DNA from 3 places in the Chryseomicrobium imtechense genome. Region 1 is predicted to be linked to each of the others. Evidence: riboswitches for the same ligand, from Rfam matches in the RefSeq annotation. Region 1 holds a riboswitch; each other region holds the start of a gene.
The links. Region 1 has a riboswitch for S-adenosylmethionine ahead of AB5N96_RS04515 (methionine ABC transporter ATP-binding protein). Riboswitches for the same ligand answer to the same signal wherever they lie in the genome.
Positions count from the first base shown of each region.

Region 2: another riboswitch for S-adenosylmethionine. It lies ahead of AB5N96_RS08545 (methionine ABC transporter ATP-binding protein); the one in region 1 lies ahead of AB5N96_RS04515 (methionine ABC transporter ATP-binding protein).
Region 3: another riboswitch for S-adenosylmethionine. It lies ahead of AB5N96_RS07760 (methionine biosynthesis PLP-dependent protein); the one in region 1 lies ahead of AB5N96_RS04515 (methionine ABC transporter ATP-binding protein).

Region 1 covers NZ_JBGOBM010000003.1:252,413-259,815, reverse strand. The annotation lists gene argS (arginine--tRNA ligase) at 1-741, shown strand, start outside; gene AB5N96_RS04550 (hypothetical protein) at 780-1,196, opposite strand; gene AB5N96_RS04545 (GNAT family N-acetyltransferase) at 1,216-1,728, opposite strand; gene AB5N96_RS04540 (cold-shock protein) at 1,871-2,071, opposite strand; gene AB5N96_RS04535 (alkaline phosphatase) at 2,297-3,622, opposite strand; gene AB5N96_RS04530 (hypothetical protein) at 3,980-4,153, shown strand; gene AB5N96_RS04525 (Fic/DOC family protein) at 4,140-4,718, shown strand; gene AB5N96_RS04520 (peptide-methionine (S)-S-oxide reductase) at 4,776-5,261, shown strand; SAM riboswitch class I at 5,523-5,625, shown strand; gene AB5N96_RS04515 (methionine ABC transporter ATP-binding protein) at 5,718-6,743, shown strand; gene AB5N96_RS04510 (methionine ABC transporter permease) at 6,733-7,395, shown strand.
Region 2 covers NZ_JBGOBM010000007.1:41,512-48,914, reverse strand. The annotation lists gene AB5N96_RS08575 (3-hydroxyacyl-CoA dehydrogenase/enoyl-CoA hydratase family protein) at 1-226, shown strand, start outside; gene AB5N96_RS08570 (acetyl-CoA C-acetyltransferase) at 253-1,425, shown strand; gene AB5N96_RS08565 (acyl-CoA dehydrogenase FadE) at 1,441-3,213, shown strand; gene AB5N96_RS08560 (arsenate reductase family protein) at 3,306-3,665, shown strand; gene gcvH (glycine cleavage system protein GcvH) at 3,736-4,113, shown strand; gene AB5N96_RS08550 (thioredoxin family protein) at 4,201-4,494, shown strand; SAM riboswitch class I at 4,591-4,695, shown strand; gene AB5N96_RS08545 (methionine ABC transporter ATP-binding protein) at 4,795-5,820, shown strand; gene AB5N96_RS08540 (methionine ABC transporter permease) at 5,813-6,481, shown strand; gene AB5N96_RS08535 (MetQ/NlpA family ABC transporter substrate-binding protein) at 6,499-7,326, shown strand.
Region 3 covers NZ_JBGOBM010000006.1:111,058-118,460, forward strand. The annotation lists gene metH (methionine synthase) at 1-131, opposite strand, end outside; gene AB5N96_RS07755 (bifunctional homocysteine S-methyltransferase/methylenetetrahydrofolate reductase) at 112-1,956, opposite strand; gene AB5N96_RS07760 (methionine biosynthesis PLP-dependent protein) at 1,953-3,065, opposite strand; SAM riboswitch class I at 3,146-3,253, opposite strand; gene AB5N96_RS07765 (PadR family transcriptional regulator) at 3,448-3,777, shown strand; gene AB5N96_RS07770 (DUF1129 family protein) at 3,774-4,460, shown strand; gene AB5N96_RS07775 (putative RNA methyltransferase) at 4,634-5,500, opposite strand; partial or broken gene AB5N96_RS07780 (ABC transporter permease) at 5,497-6,257, opposite strand; gene AB5N96_RS07785 (ABC transporter ATP-binding protein) at 6,254-6,979, opposite strand; gene AB5N96_RS07790 (NRDE family protein) at 7,098-7,403, shown strand, end outside.

The DNA.
Region 1 (7,403 bases):
TACCGCCAAGAAACATACGGTTTTTCGAAGTCCCTATATGTTGTTGGCAATGAGCAGTCGCTCCATTTCAAGCAAGTATTCCGTGTCTTAGATAAGATGGGGTATACGTGGCAGGAAGGAATGACGCATGTTCCGTTTGGTATGATGCTTCAAAATGGCAAGAAGATGTCGACGCGTAAAGGAAGGGTTGTTTTGCTTGAAGAGGTTTTGCAGGAGGCTATTGCTCTGGCGGAAAAGACAATCACAACGAAAAATCCTTTGCTTGAAAACAAAGTAGAAGTTGCTCATCAAGTGGGAGTTGGAGCAGTGCTGTTTCATGATCTGAAGACTTTCCGCAGAAACGATATCGAGTTTTCTTTAGAGGATATGTTGAAAGTAGAGGGAGAAACCGGGCCTTATGTACAGTACACACATGCGCGCATCTCAACTCTTTTAAAGAAAGGGCAGTTTCAAGCTCCTTTGTTAGATATTCAACTAGTAGACGAGGAAGCCTGGCCTGTTGTAAAAAGCCTTGAAGAGTTTCCAGAAGTTATTCGCCATGCTTATGAAAAGTATGATCCCTCTGAAATCGCAAAGTACCTAATTGATTTGGCGAGAGCCTTTAACAAATACTACGCGTCTGTGCGAATACTCGACGATTCAAATCTCAAGCAGTACCGTCTTGCCGTTGTAAAAGCTGTTCAAATCGTTCTAGCGGAAGGGCTGCGTCTGCTGGGAATTGGTGCACCGAAAGAAATGTAATAAATAGCCCCACTCAAAATGAGAGGGGCCAACTTATGTTAGTATACAAAGCGAACTAAAGTCTTTTCAGCAAATTGAATATCGTTTATTTTAGCTTCAGTCATGGAGATTGAAAGTTCATCTTCTCGAGGCTCAGCTTCTTCACCAAGCCAACAAGTATATAGCTCGAAATAATCTCCAGCAGATACGTAAGACTCCATAATTGCAAACAAACTCTCTAACTTTTTAAGACTATCGGATTGTCTATCATGAGGTTGTCCATCATATAGTTCAATTCCCCAATAGGAGGATATCTCATAGACATACGTTGTAGAGAACTGACACTTTAGAGCAGCTTGCTGAGAACTTTCATCAGAAAAACAACTTCCAATCCAGAATTCTAAATCATAGAGTTCTGGATTTTCATCATCGGTAGGGATTTTTTGATTTGTCCCAATATATGTTGCTAAACTCATTGATCGATTCCTCCTAGAATCAGCCTTCCACCGGGGTCTCCGGTCCTTCGAGATCCAGTTGATAAAACGCAAGATCAAGCCAGCGCTCGAACTTGTAACCGGCGTTGCGTAAAGTTCCAGAGTGCGTGAAGCCAAGACTTTGATGAAGCAAGATGCTTTTCTCATTCGCTGCATCGATTCCGGCAACTAAAGTTTTATACTCCCCATTTTTGGCAAGTTGAATGATTTCCTGAAGCAATGTACGTCCGATTCCACGTTTTTGATAGTCGTTGCTGACATACACCGAATGTTCTATCGAATATTTATAGGCAGGCCACGCGCGGAAGGGACCAAATGTCGCAAATCCAGCTACATGTCCGTCGACTTCAAAGACAATCACAGGATAGCCATCTTTCATCTTTTGATCAAACCAAATCGTGCGGTCTTCTATAGTTTGAGCGTGGTACGAATAAACAGCGGTCGTGTTGACAATAGCGTCATTGTAGATAGCTAAGATTTCTTTTAAATCATCAGAGGTGGCTGGTCGGATCATCGGGTTCTTCCTTTCAGGGTGGGAGTAAAGTCAAACTAGAATAGTCCTAGTTTAGCAGAAAACTATCAAAAGAGAAGAGGTTTTTTGTGAATCGAAACACAAAAAAGGCACCCCAGATGGGATGCCTTTTCGTATCATAAAATTAAAGTTTTACGATGTTTGTAGCTTGAGGTCCGCGTTGACCTTCTTCGATGTTGAATTCAACTTTTTGACCTTCGTCTAAAGATTTGAATCCTTCACCTTGGATTGCTGAGAAGTGAGCGAATACGTCTGCTCCGCCTTCAACTTCGATGAATCCGAAACCTTTTTCTGCGTTAAACCATTTTACTGTACCTTGTGTCATATAAATGACCTCCATTATAAATTATTAATAAGATCATTTTTCTGCAATAAAAAAATTCACGTATTACAAAAAGTACGGAAATAATACACAGATACTTTTTGTAATAGGTGAATTAAATGTGTTGTACTTCATGAACTTATTAAACCTAGTATACAACACAAAATCTGATTTGTCTACTAAAACAAAAACAACCCCACAAAAGTGAGGCTGCTCTAGGTACGAAACTTAATTGCCGAACTTTATTTTCATTGCTTTCGCCATATGTTTTGGAATATCTGTATTGTCCAAGAGACCTGTGAACAAGTCAGATTGAGGGCCATAGGCGTAGATTGGAAGATCCGTCCCGGTGTGTGCACCTGTTGTCCAGCCGATCAACGCGCGGTCGCTGACAACTGTGTTGATAGCACGTACAGGATTTTCGGCAGAAGCAATGGCTTCGATTTCCGCAGCTGTTAAATCAAATCCGGTGTGCGCTTCTACGACTTCCTCCACATTGTTACGCGTTTCATTCAACTGCGCAGCCATAAAGTCACCAGTAGCTGTAACGTCATGAAGTACTTCCGTTTTTACATCGTACACACTGTTCGAACCAACGGACATGCCGCCTGTGTCATGATCCCCTGCAACGACGACAAGTGTATTGCCATCTTTTTTCGCAAATTCAAGAGCAGCAGCAACAGCTTCATCGAATGCTTGGGAGTCTGTCATCGCCCAAGCTGCATCATTTGCATGACCCGCCCAGTCAATTTGTGAGCCTTCTACCATTAAGAAGAAACCGTCTTTGTCTTTTTTCAATGCTTGGATTGCGATATCCGTCATCTCGGCCAGACTTGGTTGATCTGTTTCACCGCGCTCTAGTTCAGGAGCCATTGCGTCGTCTGCAAATAAACCGAGTAGTTTTCCACTCTTCGCTTTTAGTAACTCTTCACGGGAGGTCACATACTCATAGCCATCATTCTGAGCAGCTTCCACTAAGTTTCCGGCAGGTTGTTTGCCACCTTCTTCTAGTGAAACGAAGTAGTCACGGCCTCCTCCGAGGAGCACGTCCACATCGTTCTCAAAATATTGCGGGGCAATCGACGATTCATCGCCGCGTGATGCGACACTTGCGCCGAACACAGCTGGCGTCGCGTGTGTGATTGTAGAAGTGGCAACTAGCCCTGTAGATTTCTTCGCAGCTTCTGCCGCATCTAAGATAGAGTCGACTTCTTTTCCATCGGGTGTAACACCGACCATCCCGTTATTCGTTTTTACACCTGTTGCCATCGCCGTCCCAGCAGCAGCTGAGTCCGTCACTTCTGTATCTGCTGAATAGGTTTTGATTAGACCTTTTACATACGGATCAAAAGAAGAGTCTTCGCCTTTGAACCAACGGTAGTTCGTTGCATAGGCGGCACTGTAGCCGTCAGGAATCATATAAATTACATTTTTGACTTTCCCATTATGAGCGTTATCTTTCCGTGCTTCTGCGTGATCCATCGTCACATTGACACTGATTCCGGATACGACAAGTCCTCCAACCAAAGCGGCTATTACAAGCTGTTTTTTCATGCACATTTCCTCCTTTTGTTTGGTACACGGCAATGATACCAACGAATTGTAAAGAGAGTGTGACAGGAATGTAAAAGCTTATGTGAAGCAGAAAAAATCGGTTTTTGGTCATAGGAAACCTGAAAACCATTTAATTTTTAGTAGCTATATAGACCGTTCCATTTGCAGTCATTTTGACGGATGTTCCGTTATCGAGTTCGACTTCGAGGGGAAAGACTCTAGATGGTTTGTCGGAAAAATACCAATTTGAAAGTGAAAGATACTGCTGCAACTTACGTTCATTTAAGCACAAAATATGAGATAATAAAGTATACTTAAATTAAGCAAATTCATTTTATTGAACTGGAGGGAAAATGTTTGACTAGACTATCTTTAGACTCAAAAGAATATCGTTTAGTAGAAAAGAGCCTTTCGTTAGAAGAGTTTAAAATCAATAAAAAAATTGCTTTGAGAGCTATAGAAGCAGTTAATACGAACCAAAGGTTAACTTCCAATTTGATTAAGGCTGTAATTAGAGATGGAAAAGTATAATTTTGGTTCTGATGAATCTTATTTGTTACAACATAATTTGTTGGGAATTGATGATTTAAGTGAGCTTCAATTAGCGGAGCAATATGTGTTTACAGTTAGGGCACTTCAAATTGCACAAGGAGTTTACAAAATTAGAGATTTTAAAATGGATGATTTATGTGCACTCCACAAACATTTATTTCAAGACATTTACTCTTTTGCAGGTGAGGTTCGAAGTGTACAGTTAACCAAAGGCAATACTAGATTTTGTCAATTTCAATATATCGATTCCTATGGAGCTTCAATTTTAGGCGAATTAGCGTTAGAGAAAGATTGGAATACAATTGAGTTTGCCTCAGAGAAACTCGCTTATTATAAAAGTGAGTTAAATATGCTTCATCCATTTCGAGAGGGAAACGGTAGAACCCTTCGTATCTTTATTAGAGAATTAGCAAAAACAAAAGGATATGATTGGGATTTTGAGAAAATGGACAAAGAAGATTATATGAATGCAATGATTAGAGCAACATCAGACTCAACAGAACTTAAAAGGATTTTTTTAAATACACTTCATCTACAGACCTGAATTGATTTCGATCGATTTCGGTCTTTATTTAATTTTAAATACAAGGGGAGATTTTGTGTGCACACGATTTATTTAGCAGGGGGATGCCTATGGGGCGTGCAAGCATTTGTAAAGACGTTGCCAGGGATTGTCTCAACTGAAGCGGGAAGAGCAAATGGAACATCTAAAACGTTAGACGGGGAATATGACGGATATGCGGAATGTGTAAAAACGACTTTTCATCCAGATGTGGTATCTGTCGAGGAGTTGATGGGCTATCTTTTTGAAATCATTGATCCGTATAGTATCAATAAACAAGGGGAAGATGTTGGAGAGAAGTACCGAACTGGGGTGTATAGTATAGACCCAAAACATGTAGAGCAGGCCAAGGCGTTCATCAAGAAACGTGAAGATGCGGGCCGAATTGCTGTAGAAGTTCTGCCGCTTATCAATTATGTACGTAGTACTGAAGAACACCAAGACCGTCTTGCTCGCTGTCCGGATGATTACTGCCACATCCCACAGCAGTTGCTGACAAAATACAAATCGAACGTGCTTACATGAGACGAGCCTCCTTTCTGTTCTAGAAAGGAAGCTCATTTTTATTAGATAGCCTGCTCACATCTAGGAAATCAAAATAATGCTTTTTAAAGAATTTTCAATAAAACCAATAAAAAACTATCCGCGTCGTACCAACAAAGCAACCGCTTACATAGTCAGACTACTAAAAAAATTAGTAAAATTACTATTGACGAGAAAACTTTGATGCTTTAGACTGTGAAACAGTTAGCAAGACGAACTAAATTCAAAACTACATACCAGCAATTCTTATCACGAGAGACGGAGGGACAGGCCCTGTGAAGTCTCGGCAAAGCGCGCATGCGTCAGTGCCAAATCCTGCAAGTGTCCACCACTTGAGAGATAAGACTGAGAGGCTTTTTCATGGCTTTCATTTCTTATGTTCTTAAGAGATGAAGGTCTTTTTTTATGCACTCTAGCAAGAAAGTAGGGAAGTCCACCATGATTACATTCCAAAACGTATCCAAAACATTCAAAATCGGGAAGCGTGATGTGCACGCGGTCCAAAACGTCACGCTCGACGTCAAAAAGGGCGACATCTTCGGCATCATCGGGTTTAGTGGAGCCGGCAAGAGCACGCTCCTTCGCCTCGTGAACCTTCTAGAGAAGCCGACGAGTGGCGTCATCAAAATCAATGATACCGACATCACATCTCTAAAAGCCAAACAACTTCGCTTGCAACGCCGACGTATCGGGATGATCTTTCAGAACTTTAACTTGTTCACATCCCGCACTGTCGCAGGGAATGTTGCCTATCCGTTGAAACTTGAAGGCACGCCAAAAGCGGAAATCGCAAGACGCACAAAAGAGTTACTTGAATTCGTTGGCCTATCTGATAAAGCAGATAACTATCCTGAGCAACTCTCGGGGGGGCAAAAGCAGCGGGTTGGGATTGCGCGAGCTCTTGCAACGAACCCGGAAATCCTAATTTGCGACGAAGCAACGTCCGCACTTGATCCGGAAACGACAGAGGACATCTTGAAACTTTTGAAGCGCGTCAATCAAGAATTCGGCATCACAGTGCTCTTGATTACACACGAGATGAACGTCATTTCAACCATTTGCAACCGAGTGGCGATTATGGAAAACGGACACGTCATCGAGCACGGGGAAGTCTTCGATGTCTTCACAAACCCGTCCCATCCGACGACAAAACGGTTTATCCAGTCGGTCAATAAAGACCTTCCTTCTCAAGAATTGCTAAAAGAATGGCGAGCAGCGGGAGATGAGCACATCTACCAAGTAACGTTTACTGGAAGTGCGACAAGTCAGCCGCTTCTTTCAAAAATCTCACAGCAACACAATGTCCACTTTAACGTTGTGTACGGCGCTGTTCGAGAAATCCAAAATCAGTTGCTAGGAAACCTGGTCGTTTCCTTCAAAGGAGAGACGACCGCGATTCAAAACGTGATCCGTGAACTAGCAGATGTTGTCGACATCAAGGAGGTGATCATCCATGAAAGTTGAGTGGAGTACATTTTATCAGCGCATCATAGAAGCAACCGGCGAGACGATTACGATGGTCATCCTGACTCTGATTCTCGGTTCGATTTTAGGCGTCTTGGTGGGACTCGCTTTATTCGTCTCTCGCCAAGGCAATATCTTAGAAAATCGCTTGTTATACGGCCTTCTCAACTTACTCATTAATGTGATTCGGCCGATTCCATTTATCGTGTTCCTCGTATTCTTGATGCCAGTGACACGAATCGTAATGGGGACGACGATTGGTGTGGGAGCTGCTGTATTCCCGATGGCCATTATGGCAACATTCAGTGTTGCGCGTATTGTCGAACAGAACTTACTGAGTATCGACCCGGGTGTCATTGAAGCTGCAAAAGCGATGGGGGCAAGCCCGTTCCAAATCGTCTTTACCGTTTTGATTCCGGAAGCGCTTGGACCACTGATTCTTGGTCTCACGTTTGTGACAGTCAGCTTGATCGATTTCTCGGCAGTGGCCGGATATGTCGGTGGTGGCGGTCTCGGGCACATCGCGATAACATACGGCTACCAACGTTTTGATACGAGCGTCATGGTCGTGACGGTGATTATTTTGATTCTTCTGGTGCAACTCGCCCAGTGGCTAGGCAATACATTATCCAAAAAAATTATGAGACGATAGGAGACTAA
Region 2 (7,403 bases), on a different contig from region 1:
GGCGGAAGGCATGCGCCTATCTGGTTTTATTAGTGAGCATGACATGAAGATTGCGAAGAAACTTGCGTATGTACTTGCAGGTGGAGAAGTACCGTACGGAACACTTGTTGACGAAGAATACTTATTGAACTTAGAGCGCGAAGCTTTCTTGAGCTTGGTCGCTGAACCTAAATCACAAATGCGTATGCAACATATGCTTGTGAAAGGAAAACCACTACGTAACTAACCGAAGTCTAAAGGAGGAAACAACCAATGCGTGAAGCAGTATTAGTAGCAGGAGCCCGCACCCCAATCGGGAAAGCAAAAAAAGGCTCCTTGGCAGCAGTGCGTCCTGACGATTTCGGAGCACTCGTAGTCAAAGAAACATTACAACGAGCAGGATACGAAGGCCCAATCGATGATTTGATCATGGGGTGTGCGATGCCAGAAGCTGAGCAAGGAATGAACGTAGCGCGTAATATTGGAGCACTTGCAGGACTTCCAGATACAACACCAGCCATCACAATCAACCGATTCTGTTCATCAGGTCTGCAATCGATTGCCTATGCATCTGAACGTATCATGATCGGCCATGCTGAAGCGATTATCGCAGGTGGTGTCGAGTCGATGAGTATGATCCCGATGACTGGGAACACACTTCGATTGAACCCGACACTTGCAGAAACAGCGCCTCAGTACTATATGGGAATGGGACATACTGCTGAGCAAGTAGCAGTGAAATATGGCATCAGCCGTGAAGACCAAGATGCATTTGCAGTAGAGTCACACAAACGTGCAGCGGCAGCAATTGCAGCAGGCAAATTTAAAGATGAGATCGTTCCAGTAGAAGTGACACATCACTTTGTCGATTACAAAAACAAGCAACAGACGAAAACACGCCTATTCGAAATGGATGAGGGTGTCCGCGTAGGCACAACTGTTGAATCACTTGCAAAACTACGTCCAGCATTCAACGTGCGCGGTACAGTCACTGCAGGGAACGCTTCTCAAACGTCTGACGGTGCAGGTGCACTTCTTGTAATGGACCGTGAAGTAGCAGAAGCGCAAGGCTTGAAGCCACTTGCAAAATTCCGTTCATTCGCAACTGCAGGTGTTGCTCCAGAAGTTATGGGAATCGGGCCAGTTGAAGCCATTCCAAAAGCGTTAAAGCTTGCAGGTCTTTCAATTTCAGATATCGATGTGTGGGAATTGAACGAAGCATTTGCTTCTCAGTCTCTACAAATCATTCGCGAATTAAACCTGGATGTGACGAAGGTCAACGTCAACGGTGGAGCAATTGCACTCGGTCACCCACTAGGTGCGACAGGTGCAGTCTTAACATTAAAAATGATTCATGAATTAAAACGTCAACAGAAGCAGTTCGGTGTTGTCACCATGTGTATCGGTGGCGGAATGGGTGCAGCAGGCGTATTCGAATTACTATAAAAGGAGGACATTATTATGTCACAAGCAGTAAAAGGTGGAGCGTTTTTAACAGAAGATTTAACAGCAGATCGCGTGTTTACACCAGAGGATTTTTCGGATGAGCAAAAGATGATTGCCAAAACTACAGAGGATTACGTGAGAAACTCTGTCCTTCCAGTTGTTGAAAACTTGGAGCACCATGAGTTTGAGCACTCTGTTCGTTTATTAAAAGAAGCAGGAGAATTAGGTCTTCTTGCAGCAGATATCCCTGAAGAGTACGATGGCCTTGGTCTAGATAAAGTCTCATCTGCCTTGATTGCAGAAAAAATGTCAGTTGCGGGTGGTTTTTCAATCACACACGGAGCGCACGTAGGTATCGGTTCTCTTCCAATCGTATTGTTCGGAAACGAAGAGCAAAAGAAAAAGTATCTTCCATTCTCAGCAACAGCTGAAAAAATCTTTGCATACGCGCTTACTGAGCCAGGTTCAGGTTCTGATGCTCTTGGTGCAAAAACTTCGGCTAAACTAAATGCAGCGGGAACGCACTACGTTTTGAATGGTGAAAAGCAGTGGATCACTAACGCAGGCTTTGCCGATGTTTTCATTGTTTACGCGAAAATTGATGGTGAGCAATTCACAGCGTTTATCGTTGAAAAAGACTTCCCAGGCGTATCAGTAGGAGCAGAAGAGAAGAAAATGGGAATCAAGTCATCATCTACACGTACGTTGATTCTTGAAGATGCAGAAGTACCAGTTGAGAACTTACTAGGTGAAGTCGGCCGCGGTCACATCATCGCATTCAACATCTTAAACATTGGGCGTTACAAATTAGGAGTAGGTACTGTCGGTGGAGCGAAACGTGCACTTGAATTAGCTATCAGCTACTCAAACCAACGTCAACAGTTCAAGACACCACTTTCTTCCTTCAACTTAACGAAGCAAAAGCTTGCAACAATGGCATCAAAACTATACGCAACAGAAAGCTTGATCTACCGTACAGTAGGCTACTTCGAAGAGCGTATGAACGAGCTATCTGAAGAAGCACAAAAAGACGGAAAAGAAATCGCAGCAGCAATCGCTGAGTATGCGATCGAATGCTCAATCAACAAAGTCGTAGGTTCTGAAGTGCTTGATTACATCGCAGACGAAGCGGTTCAGTTACATGGCGGATATGGCTTCATGCAAGAGTATGAAGTAGAGCGCATCTACCGCGATTCTCGTATCAACCGTATCTTCGAAGGAACAAATGAAATCAACCGTATGATCGTTCCAGGTACATTCTTGAAGAAAGCAATGAAGGGTGAACTTCCACTTCTTCAACAAGCTATGAAACTTCAAGAAGAGCTTCTCATGATGATGCCAGAAGAAGTAGGCGACGAGCCACTAGCAAAAGAAAAAGTGCTTGTGAAGAACGCGAAAAAGATTGGTTTGTTAGCAGCAGGTCTTGCAGCACAACGCTACGGCGCAAAATTAGATGCTGAGCAAGAAGTGCTTGTAAATATCGCAAACATCGCGAACAACTTATTTGCTATGGAATCAGCAGTTCTTCGTACAGAAAAAGCATTGAACAAAGTAGGCGCTGAAAAAGCGGCTCAAAAACTTCTGTACACAGAGATCTATTGCCAAGAAGCTTTCGAAGAAATCGAAAAGTATGCAAAAGATACATTACTTGCAGCAGTTGACGGTGACAATCAGCGTATGATGTTGTCAGCACTTCGTAAATTAACGCGTAACACACCGTACAACTTAGTGACGAAAAAACGTGAAGCTTCTGTTAAGCTGATCGACGCTGAGAAGTATGTAGTTTAATACGAATTTTCCCTGCATTTCCTGCAGGGATTTTTCTATTTGCCCAAAGGTCGGTATACTACTAGTAGATCGACTCTAGAGGAGGAACTTGTATGGCAATTGAAATGTATGGTTACCCAATTTGTACTACATGCAAAAAAGCAGAAAAATTCTTGAAAGATCACAACGTAGAATTTACGTACCATCATATTGTGGAAAATCCACCAAGCCGTGAATTATTAAAATCAATGGCAGAGGAAAATGGAATTGAACTGAAACGTTTATTTAATGCAACAGGACAAAAATATCGTGAAATGGGTCTGAAAAACCGACTACCAAGAATGACAGATGATGCAAAACTAGATCTTTTAGTTTCTGACGGTATGCTAATCAAACGTCCATTTACAACAGATGGCACGAAAGCTACAATTGGTTTCCGAGAAGAGGAATTTAAGAACGTTTGGACAAAATAACCGCTTGTCGAAATGCATGAATTGTGTCACTATTAAAGAGAAAATTGCAGATGTCGAGAGGAGATTAATGATGAGTATTCCTAAAGAACTTCGTTATTCTAAAGACCATGAGTGGGTAAAGCATGAAGAAGGCACAGCAACAATCGGTATTACAGATTTCGCACAATCCGAGCTAGGGGACATCGTATTCGTTGAGCTACCAGCGGTTGGAGATGAAATTAAAGCGGGTGACGCATTCGGAAGCGTTGAGTCTGTAAAGACGGTTTCTGAATTGTATGCACCGATTAGCGGGAAAGTCGTTGAAGTAAACGAGTCTTTGGAAGATAGCCCAGAGTTCGTAAACGAATCTCCTTATGAAAATGCATGGATGATCAAAGTAGAGCCTTCGGATTCTGCGGAGTCCGATGCATTGATGACTGCAGACCAGTACGAAGAATTAATCAGCTAATCCTAAGTCCGCCGAAATTGGCGGGCTTTTTTCTTGAAAACAAACGGCGGGTTTGATACTTTAAGCAAAGTAAAGGTGGAGACCCAAATGAACGAAATCACATACAGCGACTGGAAACAAACCGACCAGTCCATACTCTATATCTACACACCCATGTGCGGCACCTGCCAAGTAGCATCCAAAATGCTCACAGTCTGTGAACAACTGATTGACGAACCCGTTCCGCAACTTAATGCGAACTACTCACCAGAACTCATGGAAGAATTTCAAGTGGAAAGTGTTCCATGTTTGTTGATTAAAAAAGGACCGAATGCTTTCGAAAAAGTCTATGCATTTCAATCTGTGCCTTATCTACTAGAGAAACTCAAAACTGCTCAATAAAAAATAATGAAAATTTGTGATGAAAAATAGTTGACTGTCAAAAATGGCTATGATACTATTCGATTACTGACAACAATACTAATTGAATATGCGTCGCTCTTATAAAGAGAGGTGGAGGGAAGTGCCCTATGAAGCCCGGCAACCGTCACGAAAGTGAAATGGTGCCAAGTCACGCAAAGCTAGCGCTTTGGAGGATGAGAGAATGGATATCTGTTGATAAAACGATGACCCTTTCTGTCTTTGCGCAGAAAGGGTCTTTTTGTATCCATCCAAAAATTTTAGAAAGGAGGCGGCACGCAAATGATTCAATTATCTAAAGTTTTAAAAGAATACACGACAAAAAATGGCAAGGTGGTTGCCGTCGACAATGTCTCATTATCTATCCAACAGGGCGAGATTTACGGGATTATCGGCTACAGTGGGGCAGGGAAAAGTTCACTCATTCGTTTACTGAACGGACTTGAACGTCCTACCGATGGACAAATTCAAGTAAACGGACGTGAAGTCTCCAAGCTCTCTTCAAAAGAGATGCGCGGGTTCCGCCAAAAAGTCAGCATGATTTTTCAACACTTCAATCTATTATGGTCTCGTACAGTAGAGGAAAACATCGCGTTCCCACTCGAAATCGCAGGTGTTTCAAAAGATCAACGCAGTGAGCGCGTAAAAGAGCTTGTCGCTTTAGTAGGGTTAGAAGGGCGAGAAAAAGCCTATCCTTCACAACTCTCTGGAGGTCAAAAACAACGTGTTGGGATTGCACGTGCTTTAGCCAATCGACCTGAAGTTCTGCTATGTGACGAAGCAACATCTGCACTTGATCCTGAAACAACCGATCAGATTTTAGATCTTCTCGTTACCATCAATAAGCAATTAGGTTTAACTATCGTGTTGATCACACACGAGATGCACGTCATTCAAAAGATTTGTCACCGCGTAGCTGTGATGGAGAATGGTCTTGTGGTTGAAGAGGGGCAAGTCATTGATGTCTTTAAGAATCCACAACAACCTATCACAAAACGCTTTGTTTCACAGATTTCAGATGGTGCACATTTCTCAGATACTGTCGATCACTTCTTAGAAATGTATCCAAATGGAAAACTCGTCAAACTTACATTTGTCGGTGATCAAACGGACCAACCGTTGATTGCTCGATTGATTAAGCAGTACGGACTTGAGGTAACAATTGTTCAAGGTAACATTACACAAACGCAAAACGGTGCGTTAGGTACTTTGTTGCTTCACATTGATGGGGATGCACTCGCTATCGATGAAGCGTTAGGTTACTTACATGCACAAAAAGTACAATCGGAGGTCATTCAACATGATTGAAAATCTTTTACCGAATGTCGACTGGCCGAAGATGTGGGAAGCTACGTATGAAACGCTTTATATGACAGCAATTTCAACCGCTTTAACATTTGTCTTCGGTTTGGCGATCGGCTTAGTTTTATTTCTGACAAGCCCTCACCAAGCATGGGCAAATAAATTTGCAAACTGGTTAACTGGAGCACTCGTGAATATCTTCCGTTCTATTCCATTTATCATATTGATTATCTTATTGATTCCATTCACGAAGTTCCTTCTTGGAAGTATTCGTGGACCGAACGCGGCATTCCCAGCACTAATCATTGGAGCTGCACCGTTCTATGCGCGAATGGTATTGATTGCTTTAAAAGAAATTGATAAAGGTGTTTTAGAAGCTGCAAAATCGATGGGAGCTACGACTTGGACAATCATTCGAAAAGTGTTGCTTCCAGAATCCATGCCAGCGATTGTTTCCGGAATTACAGTAACATCGATTGCATTAGTAGGGTACACGGCGATGGCAGGTGTCATTGGCGCTGGCGGACTTGGAACACTTGCCTTCTTAGACGGGTTCCAACGAACGCAAAACGATGTCATGATCGTTGCTACAATCATCATCTTAATCATAGTATTTATCATCCAGTGGATCGGAGACTGGTTAACAAACCGATTAGACAAACGATAATAGAGGAGAGAACGTACATGAAAAAATTACTTACAGGTTTTGCACTAGGAGCAAGCATTTTAACTTTAGCAGCATGTGGATCTGAAGGAGGTTCTTCTTCAGAAGGAGAAAACTCAACACTTACAGTAGGTGCTTCAAACGTACCTCATGCAGTAATTTTAGAGCAAGTTAAACCACTACTTGAAGAGCAAGGAATCGAACTTGTAGTTGAAACGTATCAAGATTACGTTCTTCCTAACCAAGATTTAGATAACGGTGACTTAGACGCAAACTACTTCCAACACATTCCGTACTTAGAGTCTCAAATTGCTGACAATGGGTATGATTTTGTAAATGCTGGTGGCATTCATATCGAGCCAATCGGTCTTTACTCTAAGAAATTTGGTTCAATTGACGAGCTTCCAGATGGTGCAGTTATTCTAATGAGTAACTCGGTAGCTGACCACGGTCGTGTACTTTCTATGTTAGAGGCTGCTGGGCTGATCACTCTTGACCCAGAAGTTGAAAAAACGACTGCTACAATTGAAGACGTAATCGAAAATCCAAAAAACATCGAGTTTGATCCAAACTACGAAGCAGCACTTCTAGTTCAAATGTATGAGCAAGAAGAAGGCGACGCAGTTCTAATCAACTCAAACTATGCACTTGATGCTGGAATCAATCCTTTAGAAGATTCAATCGCTATTGAAGATTCAAACTCTCCATATGTAAATGTAATCGCAGTAAATGCTGGTGATGAAGAGAACGAAAACATCGTAGCGCTTGTTGAAGCGTTGAAATCTAATGAAATTCAAGAGTTTATTTTAGATGAGTGGGGCGGTTCTGTAGTTCCTGTGACAGAATAACCACACGCTATGACTATTGGGCTAAATTCCCTTTTTACGGTTTCATTCGTTACTTGGTGGGTATACACTAAGTAACG
Region 3 (7,403 bases), on a different contig from region 1:
TTACACCCTTCGTATTCTTCCCCACCAAAGTCTTCAGCCGATAGGTCTGCTTGTTGGATCATGGTTCCCATCGCCCCGTCTAAGACGAGAATTTTCTTCTGGAGTTGCTGTTCAAATGTGGAGCTGGTCATACGATTCCTCCTTGTTGCGTGTCTTGATAAAGTCAATCAATTCAAGTGAGAGCTCATAACGGAGAAATGGTGTAATCAGATAGATTCCGTTAAATAACTTGACCGCTTCTTCTAGCAGTTCTTTTGTAATCGTCATGCCGACTTCAAGTGCTGTTGCAGGGTCTTCTCCCGCTTCTCGCATACGCTGTCTTGTCACTTCTGGAAGACGAATCCCTGGAACTTCGTGATGCAGAAACTCTGCGTTGCGCGACGATAATAAAGGCATGATGCCGACGAAAAACGGTTTATCGACTTGTTTTGCTGCTTCTGCAAGTGCATGTAGCTGATCGATTCCAAAAACCGGTTGCGTAATAAAATAATCCGCTCCTGCTGCGACTTTCTTTTCAAGCCGCTTGATCGAGGCATCCATATGGCGGTAATTCGGATTAAATGCTGCCCCCACCGAAAACCGTGTCGGTCTCTCCAGTGATTTCCCCGAAAATGATAATCCACGATTGTTCTGCTTGATAAGCTCGATTAGTTCTAAACTTGATAAGTCGTAGACAGATGCTGCTCCCGGAAAGTCCCCAATTTTGGCAGGATCTCCTGTGATGGCGAGCAGGTCTTGTACACCAAGCTCATGGAGACCCATTAAGTGCGATTGGAGACCAATCAAATTTCGATCACGGCATGTTAAATGAACAAGTGGCGTGGCATCGTATCGTTCTTTGATGATGGCTGCCACTGCATCATTCCCGACTCTCGGAGAAGCTAGAGGATTGTCAGCGAGTGTTAGTGCATCGGCACCAGCTTCATGGAGAGCTTGAATTCCTTCGTAGAATCGGTCGGTATTTAAATGCTTTGGTGGGTCAAGTTCCACGAGAATTGTCGTTTCCTTCCGCACTTTTTGAAGTAGTGGGGACTCGGCTGAAACTTGCTCGATTTGTGGGTCAGATTTTTTTGCCGTGATTTGTTTAGTCGAAATCGGCGTGCGGTCGCCTAGAGTTTCTGCGATTGCTTGAATATGGCCAGGCGTTGTTCCACAACAGCCTCCGATCAAGTGGACACCTTGTTGTCTCAGCTCCTCCGCAATTTCTGCAAAATAGTGAAACTCTTCTGCGTACGAATAGCGACCTTCTTCCACTTGAGGAAGACTCGCATTCGGATAGACGGAGAGCAATGCCTTTTTGGGAATCGGAACTTGCTTGAGAGCACTCAGCATATGGAATGGACCCATTCGACAATTGACACCAACAACATCGGCTCCTGCAACTTCCAACTCTTCAAATGCTTGTGCAAGTGAATAGCCGTTTTGCAATACACCCACTTCATGCATCGACACTTCTGCGATAACCGGTAACTCACACTCTGCCTTTGCGATTTGCACAACGGCTTTTAGTTCTTCAAAATCGTAGTACGTTTCGAGTAACAGTGCGTCGACGCCTTCCATTAAGAAAATATAGAGCTGTTCTCTAAAACTGCGTTTGATTTCATCGAGTGGAATGTCTTGTTTGATTCCACGCAATCCTCCAAATGTTCCAAGGACGTATACCTCGTCCCCCGCAGCTTGTTTGGCAAGTTTTACTGCCGCTGTATTGATGGCTTTCACTTGTTCTTGCAAACCATAACGTGCGAGTTTCACGTAATTCGCTGCGTAGGTGTTTGTCTGAATCACTTCCGCTCCTGCTGCAATATACTGTTCATGTACACGCAGGACGTCTTCCGGGTGAGAAAGGTTTAGTTCTTCATTGCAGTGATCGACGCCGTACGAGTAAAGCAGTGTGCCCATTGCCCCGTCCGCCACTAAAACACGGTCTTGCAGTTGTTCCAAAAACGGTCGTTTCATTCGGCTTCACCTACTAACCCATCTAAAATATGTTGCAGTTCTGCTTTCAAATCGTCCACATGTTCAATGCCTACAGAAAAACGAAGAAGTCTTCCGCAGATTCCGACTCGTTCACGCTCTGCTACCGGAATATCGGCATGGGTTTGTGTTGTCGGGTAGGTGATGAAGCTTTCAACTCCACCAAGACTTTCTGCAAATGCAATGAGTGTAAGACCCTCGAGGAATTGTGGTACCCACTCTTCTTTCTGTAACCGAAACGATAACATTCCGCCTTTCCCTGGATACAACACGGAATCAATTGCTACGTGTTGTGTTAAGAACTCTGCAAGTTTCTGCGCATTTTGTTGTTGGCGCTCGACTCGGAGGCCCAACGTTTTAAGACTTCTCACTAACAGCCAACAGTCTAACGGACTAGGTACGGCCCCGATTGAATTTTGAATGATTGTGAGTTGCTCACCAAGCGCCTGTCCTTTTGTAATAACAGCACCTGCTAACACATCATTGTGGCCACCCAAATACTTCGTCGCACTATGAATGACAATATCTGCTCCTAGCGTGATCGGTTGCTGCAGAATTGGTGTATAGAAAGTGTTATCGACGATCAGCAGGATTTCGTGTCCTTTTGCCAGTTCGGCAACAGCTTGAATGTCTGTTTCTTTCATCAATGGATTTGTTGGAGATTCGATGAACACTGCTTTTGTGCGCTCAGTGATGGCAGCCTCGATTGACTGAAGCTTTGAAGTGTCTACGTAACGGAAGTGTAAACCCGTCCGTTCTTCTAACTGATGGAACAACCGATAGCTCCCTCCGTATAAGTCTTCGGATACGACTAGCTCATCACCCAACTTAAATAACTGAAGTACAGCGTGAACAGCCGCCATTCCTGAACTGAAGGCAAAACCATGATCACCTCTTTCAAGGTCCGCCAGTGTTAGCTCGAGGGAAGTTCGCGTAGGATTAGCAGTTCGCGAGTAATCATACCCCGTTGATTGCCCGATTCCTGGGTGGATGTAGGCTGTTGAGAGATGAATAGGAAGGCTTACTGCTCCGGTTGCTGAGTCACTTCGGTTCCCGGCTTGTGCGAGTTTGGTTTCTAGTTGATGTGTCATATTTACTCCTCCTAAGTAGTGGAAGGTATAGAAAAACGCCCTCTTATTAAAAATAAGAAGGCGTGTAATCAATTCTATCCCTCTTATCTATCAGAACACAATGGTTCTGCTGGAATTAGCACCATACTGCTTTGCAGCTGGTTGCTGAGGTGTCGTAGGGCCAGTCCCTCTACCTCTCGCGATAAGAAATTGCGTATTTAGTTCGGTCTTCAAAGCTTTTTACCACTTTAACGCATTGAAGGAAGATGTGTCAATAGAATTTCAAGCTTTTAGTTGACTTCCCATTTCTCACACAGTAGACTGTAATTAACTACTTTGCATTACCAAGTAGCTATTTTTTCACCCCGCTATCTTGCATTACAAACTAGCAAGGAGGAGCGCTATGACAGTTCGCAGTCAACTACTGAAAGGTTTTCTTGACGGATGTGTTCTTGCAGTTATCGATAAACAAACTGTGTATGGATATGAATTGTCCAGGAAGTTACAGGATTCCGGTCTTCCCGATGTCCCAGAAGGCACCATTTATCCGGTCTTATTACGGTTGCAAAAACAGGGCTTGATCGTCAGTGAAATGCGTCCATCTGAGTCTGGACCGAATCGCAAATACTATTCCATCACACAAAGTGGACAAGCCACATTGGCAACCATTCGCAACGAGTGGCAATTGCTGTCTGTCCCACTACATGCATTATTAAAGGAGGAAAGCGAATGAAAGCACATGAGTTAATCAAACTGAACAATGAAAAACGCGAGTTATTACATGTTCCAAATAAAGTGTATTACGAGCAATTGATAGTTTATATCCGAACGAAGCTTCTATTGTCCGAGCAAAAGAGTGAAGAAGTCTTGATGGATATGCTTGATCACTTGCTTGAAGCACAAGAAGACGGAAAATCTGCAAAAGATGTATTTGGAGAGGATCCAAAGGCTTACGCTGATGACGTCATCGAACAAATTCCACAAGAAGAGAAACGCGACATGGTGAAGTTTTGGGGACGCATGGCGTTCCAGCTGCTCGCATACTACTTTATCGCGCGCGGGGTTATTATGGCTGCGATTGCCTACTTCGATGAAATGCCAGATGATCGTATTTACTTGATTCCATCGTTGATTCAAGTTGGGTTGATGGTGTTCATTGTGTGGCTCTTGATCCGCTTAGTGTTCCGTCAATTGCACAAAACCTCGTTTGAAGAGGCAAGCTTGAAATCTCGTTGGAAAGAATATGTCGGCGCAGCTGTTTTAGGAGCTCTTGCTATGGCAGCAATCGGTCTCTCGAATTATTTCTTACCCTATTTCGGACCGTATGCACCCTTTCCACCAGCGTCTTCTATCGGTGTTGGGGCGATTTTCTTGTTAACATCGTGGATATTGAAGCGAACGGAGTGGGGTTCGTAAAGAGTTTGGGTGGGTGAGCGGGCGTTCATCGGACGTAACTAAGATTTATTCTACCCAAATCACGATTTGTTCTACCCAAACCGCAATTTATTCTACCGAAGTCGTATTATGGAAACTAATCACGCACTTTACAGAAAAAACAGGGTTCGCTCCTCGGAGCGGACCCTGTCCAATTAGCTTTTCTTCAACTTCCCGACCAAAACCGTCAAATCCACAGTAACTGATGGTAACGCCAGTTCGATAAACTCGTTCACTTGCTCAGGTGGTGCATTCCAAGTAAGAGGCGTCATCGCAATGAGGTCGCGCCACTGCTCATCGGTCAACTCGACACTATAGTTCTGTCGACTGACATGAACAGTCTCCAACGTCTTCTCAAACTGCTCTTTTGCGCCTTCGTTTTCATACGTTTCTTTGTCAGTTCCCGCATAAAAGAACTTCCTGAGTTCCTCTAAGTACTGTGCATTTGGAATCACCTTCACCACGTACCCACCAGCTTTCAGTATACGTCTAAACTCTTGATGGTTTGCTGGAGAAAGAATATTCAATACGACATCCACGGAGTGCTCTTGAACAGGAGATTTAGCCAAATCCGCAACGAGCCAGAGTGCATCGACGTCGTGATTCGTTGCTAATTGAATTCCTTCTTTCGCAAGATCTATTCCAATACCCCGACCACTTTTTACTTGTTCTAGAATACCTGCCAGATGTGTCCCTTCCCCGCAGCCCATGTCTACGAGTAGAGGTGATGACAAAGAGGACTCACCTTCTATCCACGTTGCAATCTCAGAAATCACCGGATTGAAAAATCTCGTTTCTGAAAGTAGTGCCTGTCTAGCTCTAAACAATTCTTTTGTGTAACGACTCTTCGCCACAGTCCCCGCCAAGTGAAGGTAGCCTTGTTTGGCCACATCAAACGTATGATGATTCTCACATGTCATACCGGTATCGGTAGCCTGAGCTGCCTTCTGACAATGCGGGCATCGAAGCACAAAGTCTAAACTCTGTAGTTGCGTTAACGCTCGTTGTTTTTTTGAAATCATCTAGTTCTTCCTTCCTGAAGTAATTGGTAACGTTCATTAAAGAGTGTTGGATAGGAAAGGAAACCTTGTGCAATGCTGGTCACTGCAGCAGTCGTTAAAATTAAGAACACGATTAACAACTGGAATTGCACAGCTTGAATCGGGTCTGCCCCTGCAATGATCTGCCCACTCATCATTCCAGGAAGTTGCACGAGACCCATCGTTTTTTGACTTTCAATCGTCGGTATCATACTTGTCTTGATTGCTTGAATCAAACGTGTGTGTATCGCTTGTTTCGGTGTTCCTCCTAAAGATAAGATGAGTTCGATTTGATCTTCGTGACTTTCAATCTCTGAAGTGAATCGGTTCAAAAACAGAATAGCCAGCACCATCGAGTTTCCGATGACCATTCCACTGATAGGAATGACGTACTGAGGAGTGGCTGGTGTGATGGAAAAGCCGATTAAGATTCCCTGCGTTAGTACTTCGACGAAAATAAGCGTCACTGCTACTTTCCACGTGATGCCCGGAATCGACTTTCCTTTTTTCCGAACATTTAGCGTCGCTGCCACAATCATGAGCGCAACCATAAGGAGTATATAAATAAAGCTTTCGGAGTCGAATACGAACTTTAAAATATACCCAATCGCGATTAGTTGAACAATGGAACGCACAGTAGCAACGATTGTGTCTCGCTCTAAATCCAAACGAAAGTTTTGGATAATAGTAACGGGATCAAAACAAAAATTAAAGTGAGCGCGAGTGTTCCATATGTCATGAATTAGTGCCCCTTACAAATTGCTGTACAGCTGGATCTGTGGATTCGTTTAACAATGAACTCTCGCCTTGTTCGATGAGCTGACCGTCAATCATTACCCATGTATAGTGACCGATTCGTTCCGCTTGCTCTAAGTTGTGCGTAATCCAAATAATCGTTGTACCAAACGTTTTATGAATATGCGCGATCAACTCTTCCACCTCCTGACGAGATACGCGGTCGAGAGCTGATGTGATTTCATCTAACAACAAGATTTCCGGTTCCATCAGAAGTGTCCGTGCAATGGAAACTTTCTGACGCTGACCACCGGAAAGGTCGCGGCTATCGCGCTGCAAATAATCTGGATCAAGACCCACCTCTTGAATCACTTTACGCATCTTTTCAACATCAACTTCTGCTCCTTGCAATGCATAAGGAAGTGTCAAATTCTCCTCGACGGTTCCACTGATCATAGGCGCACTTTGAAGAGCCATGCTGGCACGCGTGCGCAATTCGACTGGTTCCCATTCTTCGACGTTCTTTCCAAGAACAAGAATTTCGCCAGTATTCGGACTAAGTAAACCATTGCACAACTTCAATAAAGTTGATTTTCCAGCACCGGACGGACCTACAAGTGTTGTGATTTTTCCTTTTGGGAAATAGCCGGTAATGCCTTTTAAAACTTCTTGTTCTCCTCGTTTCATGGATACATCTGTAAATTCAATGGCTGCTTCTCGCTCCATAAATTTCCCTTCTTTCCTAAGTCGTTTCTATTAGTCTAGAGGGTCAGGCGAATTAATGCCACTCCGGAAACCTTCATGGTATAGTAAGAAAAAATCACTTCGACAGGGGGAACATCGGATGTGCCTGATCGCCTTCCATCTTCAGCAACATCCAACCTATTCACTGATTTTAGCTGCTAACCGAGATGAATTTTATGACCGTCCAACTCAGCCAGCTCACTTTTGGGAAGAGCATCCTGAACTTCTAGCCGGAAAAGATCTCCATGCCGGAGGGACCTGGCTTGGCATTACAAAAACAGGACGACTTGCAGCACTGACAAATTATAGAGACCCATTAAGTGTGCAACAGGATTTAATTTCACGTGGTGAGATAGTGAAAGATTTTTTAACGTCTACGGAACACGCTTCAACGTTTATTGATAAA